One region of the Pseudoalteromonas sp. ABE4_541 genome, then DNA from elsewhere that is predicted to be linked to it. Evidence: predicted binding sites of a transcription regulator. Region 1 holds the regulator's gene; the other holds the start of a gene.
What was found. Region 1 encodes FliA, which starts transcription of late flagellar genes. Its sites were predicted from a motif close to CTAAAGNTNNNNNNNNNNNNGCCGATA; they were not measured.

Region 1 (7,450 bases):
CTTTGCCCTTGCCTAAGTACGTCAAACACGTTTTCAGCCCCGTGACAGGCATCAACGAGCTCAGTCATACTCAGAAAGCCAGCGCCCCCTTTGACCGTATGGAATCCGCGGAAAATTGCATTTAACAGCTCTTTATCTTCTGGATTATTCTCTAGTTCGACTAACTGTTCAGATAACAGTTCTAGGATCTCACCGGCTTCAACAAGAAAGTCTTGTAAGATATCTTCATCGACTTCAAAGCTCATGCATACTCTCCTAATTAGAAGCCTAAACTTGACAGTAAGTCGTCAACTTCATCTTGCCCTGATACCACATCATCTCTTGAATCTGCATCGATAATTGGTCCTTCAGGGCCTGAAATCTCATCAACATTTACATCTTCAATATGTTCAGGATCAGCTTGCACCTCTTGGCGTTTTGCTTTGCCAGGCTGCTCATCCGTAGTACCAAAAACAGTCAATAAATTAATTAGGCTATCTTCTACTTCTCTGACTAGCTCTATAACTCGACGAATAACTTGCCCTGTTAAATCTTGATAATCTTGAGCCATTAACACATTGGTCATTAAACTTTGTAGTTCATCAGTTCTAGTTTGCGACCCTTGCATAAACTTATCTAAATCGTGACATAGTGACTTGAATTCACCTAATTGAATGTCACGTCGCATCAAGCGATCCCACGTCGGTTTAATATCAGACAAATCATCAGCCAATTGTTGGGCAAGCGGCAAACTTGCCTCAACTGCATCCATGGTTTTATTAGCTGCATTCTCTGTCATTTCCATGACGTAATTTAAACGTTGCTTAGCATCAGGAATGGCTTCAGTCGTCAGATCGGCAAGACGCGTGTCGAGTTCAAAGTTTTTCAAAGACTCATGCAGTTGGCGAGTTAACTTACCCACCTCTGCAAACAACTCAGACTGCTCTTTATTGGCAGCTTCCAAAATTAATTGATCTGCTTTTTCTTGTTCACCTTGTTCCAAATATGCAACAAGCTGTTTTGCCTGCTCAAGGCTGATCTGAGGCACAGAAGGCGTTGACATTAGCCTCTCCTTCTTATTTCTTAGCCTAAACGTTCAAACACTTTTTCTAACTTGGTTTTTAGTGTTCCTGCCGTAAACGGCTTAACAATATAACCATTAACGCCTGCTTGGGCTGCTGCTACGATTTGTTCTTTCTTTGCTTCAGCAGTTACCATCAACACTGGGATATGCTTAAGGTTATCATCCGCTCTAATTGCGCGGAGTAAATCAATCCCTTGCATACCAGGCATATTCCAATCTGTTACTACAAAATCAAACTCTTGATTCTGTAGCATTGGAAGCGCAGTACTGCCATCATCAGCTTCTTGTACATTGGTAAAGCCTAAATCTCTAAGCAGGTTTTTGATTATTCTCCTCATTGTAGAAAAATCATCAACCACGAGAATTTTCATGTTTTTATCCAAAACATCCTCCAGTGAGGTTTGAACCTATTATTTTTACTCTAATTGACCCAGTCATTGATTTTGGCCCTTAGCCTTATCATTGCCTGCCCATGAATTTGGCTAACACGAGATTCACTTACATCTAGTATCTGGCCGATTTCTTTTAAATTCATTTCATCATTGTAATACAGTGATAAAACTAAAGCGTCTCTTTCAGGTAAGGACTTAATCGCTGCGACCAACGACTCGTTAAAGCGTTCATTTTTAACATTATTAAATGGTTTGTCTAGCGATAAATCATCGCCCGATGGTGAAATAACATCTTCATCAACGCCTAAGTCCTCGATACCTATCACTTTACTGCTATTAACATCATTAAGAATATGATGGTACTCATCTAGCGTAATATCAAGTTTTTCAGCTATTTCAGTATCTTTTGGCTCTCGATTGAGAATTGATTCAAGCTCGGCAATGGCTTCTGCAACCATTCGGCTTTTACGGTGAACAGAACGAGGAGCCCAATCACCTCTGCGAATTTCATCGAGCATTGCGCCACGAATGCGAATACCCGCAAAAGTTTCAAAGCTTGCCCCTTTAGAAGCATCAAAGTTTTTCGATGCTTCAATTAGGCCAATCATGCCAGACTGCACCAAATCATCTAATTGAATATTCGCTGGTAAACGCGCCAATAAATGACATGCGACTTTTTTCACTAGTGGCGCATGACGTTCAACCACTTTGTGTATGTTTTCAGACGTCTGATACCCCATCGCTCTACTCACCGATGATGCCATAGTTACCCGTTGACAAGTTGTTCAATAAAAAACTCTAAATGACCAGAAGGTTGGTGTGGAATTGGCCACTTCACAGCCTTGCTAGCAAGTCCCCTAAACGCAACTGCTGCTGGTGAGTTTGGAAAAAGCTCAACGATGGTTTTTTGACGCCTTGATGATTTACGCATATTTTCATCGAACGGAATAGTTGCGACTAATTCAAGCGCCACATCTAAAAACCTGTCAGTTACTTTTGACAGTTTAGCAAATAATTCTTGGCCTTCGCGCAAACTACGCACCATGTTGGCAACAATCTTGAATTTATATACACCATGTTCACGACTTAATACTTTGATAAGTGCGTAGGCATCAGTAATAGAAGTTGGTTCATCACATACTACAACGACTACGTCTTGAGCCGCTCGCGAGAAGCTCAGAACCATGTCAGAGATGCCCGCAGCGGTATCAACAATTAATATATCAAATTCGGTATTCAGTTCACTAAAAGCACGGATCAGTCCGGCATGTTCAGCTGGTGTGAGCTCTACCATGCTTTGCGAACCTGATGTCGCTGGCACAATTTTTATTCCAGCTGGCCCTTCTACGAGTATTTCGTCGAGCTCACATTCTCCTGAAAGCACATGAGAAAGGTTTTTCTCTACTCTTAAGCCTAACATAACATCACAGTTAGCCAGACCTAAGTCAGCGTCTAATACTAAGACGCGATTTCCTTGCTGGCCTAACGCAATTGCGGTGTTTAACGAGACATTTGTTTTGCCTACACCACCCTTACCACCGGTTACAGCGATAACTTTAACACCGTGATTATTATTTTGACTCATTTTACGCAGGCCACTTGCTTGATCTAAAACTGTGTTAATCATACATTCCTACTGTCTGAGACGCTACTGCTACAGGTCTCGAATGTTGTGCTTTTATTCTTTTTAAATACAATTGCTCAGCCTTTTTGACTAGCTTTTGAGCATTCGCCACACGAATATCCTCAGGAACTCGCTGACCATTGGTAAGATACCCTATTGGCAAACGATTTTGAATCGCTATGCTAATAATCTCGCCTAAACTTAGACATTCATCAAGTTTGGTGAAAATACAGCCACTTAAGTTTACTTTTTGGAAATGGCGAACCGTTTCCTGCAACACATGCATTTGCGATGTGGCACTTAATACTAAATAGCTGCGAATATCCACACGAGTGCTACGCATTAATGTATTTAACTGTTCAGTTAAACGCAAATCTCGTTGGCTCATTCCTGCGGTATCTATTAATACTAGTCTTTTATTTCTTAAGTGATACAAAACTTCTGCAAGTTCATTCGCATCTTTTACCTGTTTAACAGGACAGCCAATAATTCGACCATAAGTAGACAATTGCTCATATGCACCGATGCGATAAGTATCTGTTGTGATCAATGCAACTTTATCAGCACCGTACTTTTGCGCACCGAGTGCAGCAAGCTTTGCAACTGTCGTCGTTTTTCCTACACCAGTAGGACCAACGAAAGCGTAGACACCACCTTGACGAAGAATATCATTATTAGTGGTATGCATTTGGTTTACAACCATATTCAGCAACGCGCTCCATGCTTCCTTACGTGATACATCATCTGGAATAAAACACGCCATTTGCTCAGCGACATCAGCATCAATACCCATACCTTGCAAACGATCAATTAAACAAGCACGCGTTGGATCTCGGCGAGCCATTTCTTGTTTCATCAACCCTGACACTTGATGTTCAAGAAGCTGACGGATAGCGTTCATTTCTTCACGCATCGCACTCATTTCATCATGCTTTGGATCGTCATGGTCCATATCATCACCAAATCCAGCTTCTAGCTCATCGTCAAAGTGCCAGTTGGATGTTTGTGATTGTGTTTGTGCGCTGTGATTAGCCTTCGGTTGTTGGAAACGTTCTTGTGCATGCGTGTGTTCTTCAGATTGCTGTGCCCGAGGCTTAAACACTTGCTCAGTATCAATACCAGATTGCGAGAACATAGATGCTAACTGCGGCGAACGAGGACGTGGGGCTTGGCGTTCAAGTAATGCCTCTAAACTATCAGCTACCTGTGCTTGTGGCTCAGGACGCGCTCTTTGTGGTTCAGGACGTACAAAGCGCGGTGACGCAGCTTGAGGCTGTGCCTGTTGAACAGGTTCTGCTGTAGGGGTTTTAGTCACTGCTGGTGCACGATCATTGTCAATTGCGGCAACAATTTCGACGCCATCAGCCAACTTTTTATTTGACATGATCACAGCATCAACACCAAGCTCTTCTTTCACTTCTTTTAATGCGGTGCGCATATCTTTGGCAAAAAAACGTTTAATTTTCATGTTACAACCCCTTTAATCCTATTACTGTCCGACTGAGCTCACAATCTTAATTTGTCTTTCATCTGGCACTTCTTGATATGACATCACGCGAAGGCCGGGGATCGTATGTTTAACAAATCTTGAAAGCACACTTCTTAACATACCTGAGGTTAATAAAATGGACGGGTCACCTAGCATTTCTTGCGTTTGATGCGCTTCTCTCAATGAATTTTGAAGCCGCTCTGCAAGGCCTGGTTCGATTCCTGCCCCTTCATCACCTGCGTTCTGAAGTGACTGATGCAACATCTGTTCCAACTCAGGCGCCAATGTTATGACAGGGATCTCATCTGCGTTTCCAACCGCATCTTGAACGATTAACCTGCGCAGTGAAATACGTACTGCAGCCGTTAGTACATCAGGATCTTGGCTTCTTGGACCATACTCAACCAAGGTTTGCACAATTGAACGCATATCACGAATAGCTACTCCCTCATTAAGTAAATTCTGTAGCACTTTCACAATAGTAGTCAGTGGTAAAATGTCTGGCACTAAACCTTCAACTAAACGCGGGTGGCTTTTCGCAAGCATATCCAATAAATTTTGAACTTCTTCATGACCAAGTAACAATGAGGCATTGTTTGTCAGTAATTGGCTAATGTGGGTTGCTACAACCGTTGCTGCGTCAACTACGGTGTAACCCAGTGAATGTGCCTCATCTTTTTGATCTGGCTTGATCCAAACCGCATCCAAACCAAACGCAGGGTCTTTGGTTTCGATCCCCTTGATAGGACCAAACACTTGACCCGGATTAATTGCGAGCTCATCACCATGCTTTAATTCACCTGTACCAGAACCTACGCCCATGAGCGTGATGTTGTATGCATTGGGGTCAAGTTCAAGGTTATCGCGAATATGTACTGGTGGAACCAAGAAACCAAGCTCTTGAGACAACTTCTTACGCACTCCTTTAATTCGGCTCAGCAACTCACCACCTTGCGCTTGGTCAACTAAGGGTATCAGGCGATAGCCTACTTCTAAACCAATGACATCAACTGGCTGTACATCATCCCAACCCAATTCTTTTTGTTCTTGTTGTGTTGCAACAGCGCCACCTTTGGCCTCATTCTCGGCAGTTTCTTCAGCAGCCTGTTTTTTCTGTTGTTGAGTGTAATAAGCAAGATAGCCCAATAGTGTGCCCAAACTTAAAAACGCAATATGCGGCATGCCTGGGACCAAGCCCATAACAATGAGAATGCCAGAGGCGATAAATAAAGATTTTTCGTTACCCAATTGTGTTTTAAATTGGTCGCCCATGTTGTGCGATTCATTTTGACGCGTAACGACTATTGCAGTGCCGATTGACAGTAATAGTGAAGGAAGCTGAGCAACTAGGCCGTCACCAATGGTCAGCAAGGTATAAACTTCCATTGCTTTGCCAAACGACAAGTCGTGTTGGATCATACCAACAAAAAGTCCACCAATTATATTGATCGCCAAAATAACGATGCCCGCTATCGCATCACCTTTTACAAACTTACTCGCACCATCCATTGAACCGTAAAAATCGGCTTCTCGCGTGACTTCGTCACGTCTTGCACGCGCTTCATCTGCACTAATAAACCCAGCATTTAAGTCTGCATCAATTGCCATCTGCTTACCTGGCATCGCATCTAACGTAAAACGTGCTGATACTTCGGAAATACGCCCAGCACCTTTGGTGATTACAACAAAGTTGATGATAATAAGGATTAGGAATACCACTAAACCAACGGCATAGTTACCACCTATCACCACAGATCCAAAAGCTTCGATCACTTTACCCGCAGCGTCTCCGCCATTGTGACCTTCGAGTAACACCACTCGGGTACTGGCAACATTCAGTGCTAATCGCATGATGGTCGCGATTAGCAGCACCGCTGGAAACATACCAAACTCCAATGGCTTCATGGTGTAGACCGTCACCAACAAAACCACCAAAGCTAATGCAATATTGAAAGAAAATAGAATATCCAACAAAAAAGGAGGCAATGGTAAAATAACCATGCCTAACGCAGCAAGTACCAATAAAGGTGTACCAACACCCTTGGCATATTCTTTTTTATCTTTGTTGAGCTGTTCTAAAACCGCTTTAAATTCCATAACTTAACAACTGCAAAATATTGACACTAAGCTAATAAAGCAATTAGCACGCCAAATTTTGATTAGTGTTTTAAGTTATCAGGGATCGGTAAGTCTTTTTTAATTTCAGTTGGCCGTCGTCCATGACCCTTTTTGAAACGTTTGAGTTGAAAAACGTAAGCGAGTACTTGCGCGACAGCCGTAAACAGTTGATCTGGGATTTGGTGCCCAACTTCAGTAGTGTGGTACAGTGAACGTGTAAGTGCTGGTGACTCAACAATCGGCACCTCATTACCAATGGCCACTTTTCGTATTTGCATCGCGAGTTCGTCTACACCCTTTGCTATAACGATAGGCGCCCCTGCTTTTTCTGTGTCGTACTTAAGTGCAACAGAGTAATGCGTTGGGTTGGTAACAACTACATCAGCATCAGGTACATCTTGCATCATTCGCCGCTGTGACATCTCTCTTTGCGTACGACGAATACGCGCTTTTATCTGAGGGTCACCTTCTGAGTTCTTATACTCATCTTTCACTTCTTGAAGTGTCATTTTTAACTGCTTGTGGTGATTATAACTTTGATAAGGCGCATCAATCGCTGAAATAATGATTAACGTGCAACTGAGCGCTAAGAACATCCAAGAGAGTATTTCCAAGGCATGAATAACACTATCAGGTACCGCTTCAATACTAAGGTGCAAAATTTCATTGAAGAATGTGCTAATTAGAAAAATAGCAAACCCAGCTACCAATAAAAACTTAAGCAGAGATTTCACCAGCTCTATCGCAGCCTGTGGCCCTAACAT
Region 2 (7,450 bases), on a different contig from region 1:
AGAGTAAACCTGCTACGTTTATCACTCAACCGTTCGCGCAAGATATAGACGTCTACAAAGTCCAGCATAAGATGTTTGCAACCCTGTCAGAAGGGAAAGAAGGTCAAGTAGATGCTAACGGTGAGCTAGTCTGGTGGCTTAATTTGAAGTGCGATCCTGATGAGGCTTTGTTACTTCGAGATGAGTACCCATCAATCGTACCAGGCTACCACATGAACAAACGTTTGTGGAACACGATTATTTTGGACGGTTCAATACCTGAAGAAAAAATCAAAGAGATGATAGATACATCGTACAACATTGTTGTCGATAACCTACCAACTGCACAGAAAGAAGAGTTAGCAAAATTCGTCAATACTGGCGATAAGTAATTTCGGATTGGCCCCCCTCGCTCTGCGCGAGGGCCATTTCCTCTGTTTCAACGACATTTCCTTCCCCAAATCACGTTCAAGTTTGTTGTAGCTCAAAAAAAAGTGCAAACACGCTTAAGCTCAGCGTACATTTGCTTATAATCAAACCAATGCTATCGGGTTCAAGGACAAAAAATGAAGAAAGTTGCCGTACTAACGAGCGGTGGAGACGCGCCAGCAATGAATGCAGCCATTCGCGCAATTGTATTAAGTTGTCGTTTTTACAACATCCAATGCGTCGGATTTTACCATGGCTACAATGGTCTTATCGATGACCAATATGTCGAAATCACTGAGTTTGATATTAACCCTGCGTTACAGCAAGGGGGTACGATTTTAAAAAGTGCACGTTGCCAAGCTATGCACACTCATGATGGCGTCATACAGGCTTGTAATACGCTGAGAAAGCATGAGATTGATGCACTTATCGTCATTGGTGGAGATGGCTCACTCAAGGGCTTGCAAGCTATAAAACGACACTGGAACAAGCCTGTTATCGGGTTACCTGGAACCATAGATAATGATTTAAGCGGCACAGACAACACGATAGGCTTTGCTACAGCTGTCAGCACTGCAACTCATGCGATCGACAAAATAAGAGACACCGCCAATGCCTTTGAACGTATCTTTATTGTCGAAGTCATGGGACGTCACAGTGGACATATTGCGTTTAATGTGGGTTTAGCAACCGGTGCTGAAGCAATTATCTCTTTTGAAAATTTTTCACCCGAGCAAGCCAATCATAAAGTTCAATATTTACTCAAGGCCGTTCAAAAGCAACAACAAACTCATGGCAGCTTTTTAATTGTTTTAGCCGAAAATCTCTGGCCTGGGGGTGCACAAGCCCTAAAAGATAGCCTTGCGTCAGAAGGAGGTGTTGACAGTGCCATATGCATCTTAGGGCATATACAACGTGGTGGTTCACCAGTTCCAGAAGACCGAAACCTAGCGACCGAATTAGGGCTTGCAGCCATTGAGGCGCTCAATCAAAGGCTAGACAATGTTATGGTGGGCAAAGTTGCAGGGACTATAACATATACAAGCTTAGATAAGGTGATATCTGTATCTAAGCCCGTTAACCAGCAATGGGTCACAGCCCACGATCAGCAGCTTACTCAGTATTTAAAATAAACTCGAGTTGAGCCATAGGTGCGTTAGGACGCTTGCAGCATACCCTAACGCGATAATTGGCGCCCACTTTAAATGACCAAAGAAAGTGTAATACCCTCTCGCTTGTCCCATAAGTGCGACCCCAGCCGCAGAGCCAATTGATAACAAACTACCACCAACCCCCGCTGTTAGCGTGATCAGCAACCATTGTCCGTGCGACATATCTGGCTGCATTGTCAAAACAGCGTACATAACTGGAATATTGTCAATGACGGCCGATAAAACGCCCAAAAACACATTCGCACTAGTCGCTGACCAAGCACCATATAATACTTCGGAGAGTAAGCTCAGGTATCCCAAGAAACCAAGGCCACCTACGCACATAACAATGCCGTAGAAAAACAGCAATGTATCCCACTCAGCTCTAGCTACTTTATGAAATATATCAAACGGTACCACGCTACCGAGTAAATCAATACGTGCTTTATCACCTTGACGTTGTGCCTTATTTCGCTGCTGCTCCAAAGTCACCCTAAGGTAATAACCAAATAGCTGCAAGTAACCTAGCCCCATCATCATCCCCAGAACTGGCGGCATATGTAGAAGACTGTGACATAACACCGCTGTCAAAATTGTAAGCAAAAATAACCCTAAGATCCTTCTCGCTCCACGTTGTAATATAACAGGTGCATAAATTGCTGAAGGCCGCTTTTTTTCAACAAACAAGCTCATTATTGCCGCAGGGACTATATAGTTAACCAAAGAAGGCATAAACAGAGTAAAAAACTCATTAAACTGGACCATGCCCGCTTGCCAAACCATCAAGGTGGTAATGTCACCAAATGGACTAAATGCGCCCCCCGCATTCGCGGCTATCACAATGTTAATACAGCTGAGGTTAATAAAACGCTTATCCCCTTCTGCCACCTTCATGATCACAGCACACATCAATAGCGCTGTGGTTAAGTTGTCTGCAATAGGCGAGATAAAAAAAGATAGAAACCCAGTGATCCAAAACAAGCTGTTATAGCTAAAGTCGCGTTGGAGCATCCACGCTCTTAGTGCATCAAAAATCTTTCGCTCTTCAAGGGCATTAATGTAGGTCATTGCGACAAGCAAGAATAACATTAACTCAGCAAATTCTAATAAATTGTGCCTAAAAGCATGTTCCGTGACGTGAGGAATGTCACGAGTGACATAGTAGATACTGATGATGATCCAGATGATACCCGCAGCGACCAAAACAGGCTTAGACTTCCTCAAGTGAAGCTTTTCTTCAACCATAACCAGCACATAGGCAATAACAAAAATAACAATACACACTATACCCAAACTGGACGAAGTTAAATCCACCCTCTCGCTACCGCTAGCCCATGCAGGCATCACCATGCATGTTACGATAATCCAAAAAAAGCTCAACTTTAAACTTAGTCCACCCATGTCCTTTGCTATCCTATTGTTATAACGAGTATTCGGTAAAATATTGGTCGTAAAAACATAGCATGATTCACAAGTACGTCGATTGCTTTTTATTCATAACTAGTAAGTTAAGCATTACATCCACTAAATCGACTTACATAACAAAGCAACTTTTACTGCTCTAGCCCTCGTATTTGCTCACGTTGACCAGCACCGTATTATCGCTGCATCTGGGTATTGAAAAAAAATCATGCTGACATGCACTAGGGGGCACAAATCTATACAGGCATTAAATTCACAATTTCAATCATGCTCTGTGCGGGTTATATAAAGAAGTCGTGAGGAAAAGAAGATAATATGTGTTGCACCTGTCAGTTGTGCAACACATACCTAAGCGGCTTCCATGAGAGGCGACTACTTGTTACTACTGAGTTTTTCAATCGCTAAAATAAGCAATAAACCAGCGACAGCTAATGCAACACAGAATAAGGTTTGTGGGTCTGCACCAGTCAAACTTGCAAAATCCATTGGGCTAATGTTTTTCTGCAACAGTGGCTTTTCAACACCGTGAGAATTGATGTATGTCGATACAACTTGCTTCCATGGCCAAAGTAAATTGAGTGATCCAAGTAAAAAGCCAGCCAGTAAAGCAAAAGTAAGTTGCTCAAAACTTGCAAGTAGCCAAGATAAAAAGCGAGAAAACAACATTAATCCACATACACACCCAATCAGAAACAATCCAACCAACATGATATCTTTTTGCGTCACCGCTGAAAGCACATGACCATACATCCCCATGAGCAATAGAATAAAACTACCTGAAATGCCCGGTAATATCATCGCGCACACAGCAATAGCGCCCGCGACAAAATACATCCACCAATGAGGCTGAGCTTCAGACGGCGCGATGGTGGTGATAACAAAGGCTATAACGGCACCCAAAAGACAGCTCACAACCGTTTGCCAATGCCAGTTTTTGACCTGTTTTGCCACGTGCATAAAAGAAGCAACGATCAATCCGAAAAAGAATGACCAAACCAATAACTGGTGATGTGCCAATAGATACGTAATTAGTTTGGCCAATGACGCCGCACTGGTGATAAGCCCTGCAAACACAGCGAAGAGGAAAGCACCATCAACATGCTGCCAGCAGGCTTTAACCCCCTGCGTTCTGAGTATATTGAATGCTCTGAGATCAAAACTTTTTAGTGCATTAAGAAAGCGAGCATAAATTCCAGTAATAAACGCAATTGTGCCACCGGATACACCTGGCACTACATCTGCAGCGCCCATTCCTGCCCCTTTTAAAAATAGCCATAAGTAGTCTTTTTTTGAACCCATATGTTGCGCCACTCACTGTACTCCATAATTATTTTTGCGCCTAGTTTAACTGATTTGCTCAGTAACAGACAGCAATGGCATTGAAGCGACTAAATTAATCAATAATTTAAGCTAAAAAAAACACCATGATGGCCGATACATTTTTTAGCTTATTGTTATTTTCAAGGTGTGCTTAACGTTATGCGTTCATTTATGCTTTTTATTTGTGCTCTACTCACTTGCGCGTCTTTTCCAAGCAACGCAGAAAGGGCCGCTTTTATTATGCCTCCAGCTCGAACCTCAATAGAGCAAAATGACATTAAAGAGTACTTCTCTGAAGAGCGCATTATAAATTTAGACACCGAAAATGGTGAAGTAATGGCGCTTTTTTCGCCATATATGAGTGCATACAAACGGGGGATTGTTATTTTACTTCCAGAAGCTGAGCATACCCCTTTGTCGCCTCATAGTGCGGGCTATTTATTTGAATCACTGACCGATGACGGCTTTGATACTTATACACTCCAAACACCCGAGCTAAACTGGCTAGCAGATGAGTTTGACCCACTAAACGATGAAAAATTACCACAAGAGAATACAGGTTGGTCAGAAGCGGTTCTCAATGATTACAAAAAGCGTTTAATTGCCAACTTTGAGGCGCTTTATGCACAGTTACAAATGACCAGCAAGGAGCAACTGGTTGTGATTGCCGAAGGTGTCAGTGCTGGCGTTTTTTCTGAGCATCTAGCCTCGCTACCCAATCTTCGTATAGATGCATTTGTCTCAATCAGCGCTCAGTTACCCAATAGTGAACGAAACAAGCACCTGCCTGCCATTATCTCATTAGTCAGCCCGCCTTTACTCGACGTTATCTACTCTCAAGACAATGACACAATCTTGAAAAGCGCAGAGCAGAGAAAACGCTGGGTGAAGCGCAACAGTAAATTTGACTACCGACAACGTGAGTTGTTTGGCGCCAGTACCGAAATTAGGCAACATCAGCGCTTGCGCAAGGAAGTTGATGGCTTCTTACGACAACTATAGACTAGCTTGCTTTTTTCAAGTATTCGTAAGCTGATTGAATATCTTGGCTCTTGCGTTTCGCCACTTCCATCATATGCTCTGGCAATCCCTGAGAGACTAACTTATCCGGATGATGCTGTGCCATGAGCTTTCTATATGCCCGCTTAATATCTTTCTCTGTCGCATTACTCGATAAACCTAACACCGCCAAGGCCTGCGTTTTAGAAAAAGCGGGCTCAGAGCTGCTAGCCTGTCTATGCTGTTGTCTGTATTGCTGCTGTTGACTTTGCTGATGCTGTCGAAAGCTAAACTCCGCTTGATAGCGCTTGAGGATAAATTTAAAGTGCGTCGCAGAAATACCAAGATATTGACTCACTTTTTGCAGTAATTGCTTTTCACTGGCAGCAAGATGACCATCCGAAAACGCCATTTGAATTTGGATCTCTAAAAACAGCTGAACCAAATCGTAACGCCTTGCAAAAACTTCTTTAAAGTCAGTAATTGCTTCTTTTAATTTGAAATCTTGTTCTTTCCCTGCGCGAAAAGCATTTTGTGCCTCAACTCTATCCTCACCATGTAGCCCCATGTCATCCATAAATGCTGTCGCAGCACGAATATGTGTTTCGCTGACTCGCCCATTAGACTTTGCGATATGCCCCATCACCGCAAAACAGCTAGAGAAAAACAGTGCTTGTCGCTGGTGTAAATCATCACCACTGAAAAAGCCCTGAAAGCCGCCCACCTTGTCAAAACTTTGTTTTAGGCTTTTATCAAACATATGACCAAGCCAAAATCCCAAAATAGCACCTAACCAACGACCAAACATAAAGCCAAAGCAAGTGCCTAGTAGTTTACCCCACATGCTGCTGCTCCTGTTCAAGGTTGATCTGCGCTAGACGTTCTGGCGTACCAATATCACTCCATTGCCCCAGATATAGCTCAGTTGACACATGTCCGCTTGTCAGCCCTTCACACAACATAGGACCCAAAGGCACAAAGCCACCTGTCTGCTTTTCAAAAAATGATTTGTGATATAAACCAATGCCTGCAAAGGTATATTTCTGTTCGTTCTGGGGTTGCTCCGCCAAACAAAAGTCTCCTTCAGGATTGTGGTCTGGATTCTCAACCAGCACGATATGCGCTTGAGCTTCGAACAACTGTAATTGAAGCATCGAGCTCACATCATAGTCGGTAAAGATATCACCATTAATAACAAGAAACCTATCGTCCTCTTGGCACAATAGTGCCAACGCATTGATAATGCCACCTGCCGTTTCCAAGCCCCCTTCAGGCTCTTGACTATACGTAATTTTCATATCAAATAGCGTACCATCGGCAAAAAACTGTTTTATTTTCTCACCTTGCCACGCAAGGTTTATCACCACCTCTTTGATACCTGCGGCTTTTAATCGCATCAAGTGATAATAAAGTAACGGCTTTCCTGCGACTTCTAACATAGGCTTTGGTAACTCAGCCGTGAGCGGCATCATACGTTTACCGCGGCCTGCGGCAAGGATCATGGCTTTCATTCAGTGATTAGGTCCAGCTTAGCTTCTACTTTTGGCATTATGTCATGGCGCAACCAAGTTTCAAGCCATTGAAATGGCTCGTAACACTTTGCAACCTCACAGACATATTCCAAAGTAGGCAATACATCTTTGAGATATCCTGATTTTCCGTCACGGATCAATAGTCGACAAAAAATACCAGCGGCTTTTAAATGCCTTTGCACCCCCGTTAAGTCAAAGTAACGGCAATAAGATTCAAAGCCCATGTCGCCAAGTAACTTGGCGTTATATAATTGGACATAACTGACCTTTTGCAAACGCTCGAATAACTCGCTGGGTAATCTAAAATAACAATCCCGCAATAAAGACACGGCGTCATAAGTTACGGGACCTTGCACTGCATCTTGATAATCAATTAGTGCCCACTGCGTATCTACATACATAATGTTTCGACTATGAAAATCTCGATGCATAGTCACTTGCGGCTGTGCCAGTATGTTACTAACAAGCTGCTCTTTAAGACTTCGCCATTGAAATAGTGGTAAGTTTTGCTCATCGAGCCCCAACCATTCAAGTAATAACCACTGCCAGAATATATCCATCTCCATTGCAATAAAATCAGCATCATAAGGCTTCATGCTGTTAGATGCTGGGGTACCC

Region 2: a site for FliA is predicted at 4,392-4,418, ahead of ACW689_RS12955 (DUF3530 family protein). Genes of this name have one in related genera too.

Annotation. Positions count from the first base shown of each region.
Region 1 covers NZ_JBSVEM010000001.1:245,536-252,985, reverse strand. The annotation lists gene ACW689_RS01230 (chemotaxis protein CheA) at 1-245, opposite strand, end outside; gene ACW689_RS01225 (protein phosphatase CheZ) at 260-1,042, opposite strand; gene cheY (chemotaxis response regulator CheY) at 1,063-1,446, opposite strand; gene ACW689_RS01215 (RNA polymerase sigma factor FliA) at 1,485-2,219, opposite strand; gene ACW689_RS01210 (MinD/ParA family ATP-binding protein) at 2,222-3,082, opposite strand; gene flhF (flagellar biosynthesis protein FlhF) at 3,075-4,547, opposite strand; gene flhA (flagellar biosynthesis protein FlhA) at 4,569-6,665, opposite strand; gene flhB (flagellar biosynthesis protein FlhB) at 6,728-7,450, opposite strand, start outside.
Region 2 covers NZ_JBSVEM010000012.1:65,224-72,673, forward strand. The annotation lists gene ACW689_RS12935 (MmcQ/YjbR family DNA-binding protein) at 1-371, shown strand, start outside; gene ACW689_RS12940 (6-phosphofructokinase) at 546-1,541, shown strand; gene nhaD (sodium:proton antiporter NhaD) at 1,533-2,909, opposite strand; gene ACW689_RS12950 (polyprenyl-phosphate transporter) at 3,354-4,280, opposite strand; gene ACW689_RS12955 (DUF3530 family protein) at 4,473-5,303, shown strand; gene djlA (co-chaperone DjlA) at 5,305-6,144, opposite strand; gene murU (N-acetylmuramate alpha-1-phosphate uridylyltransferase MurU) at 6,134-6,811, opposite strand; gene ACW689_RS12970 (aminoglycoside phosphotransferase family protein) at 6,808-7,450, opposite strand, start outside.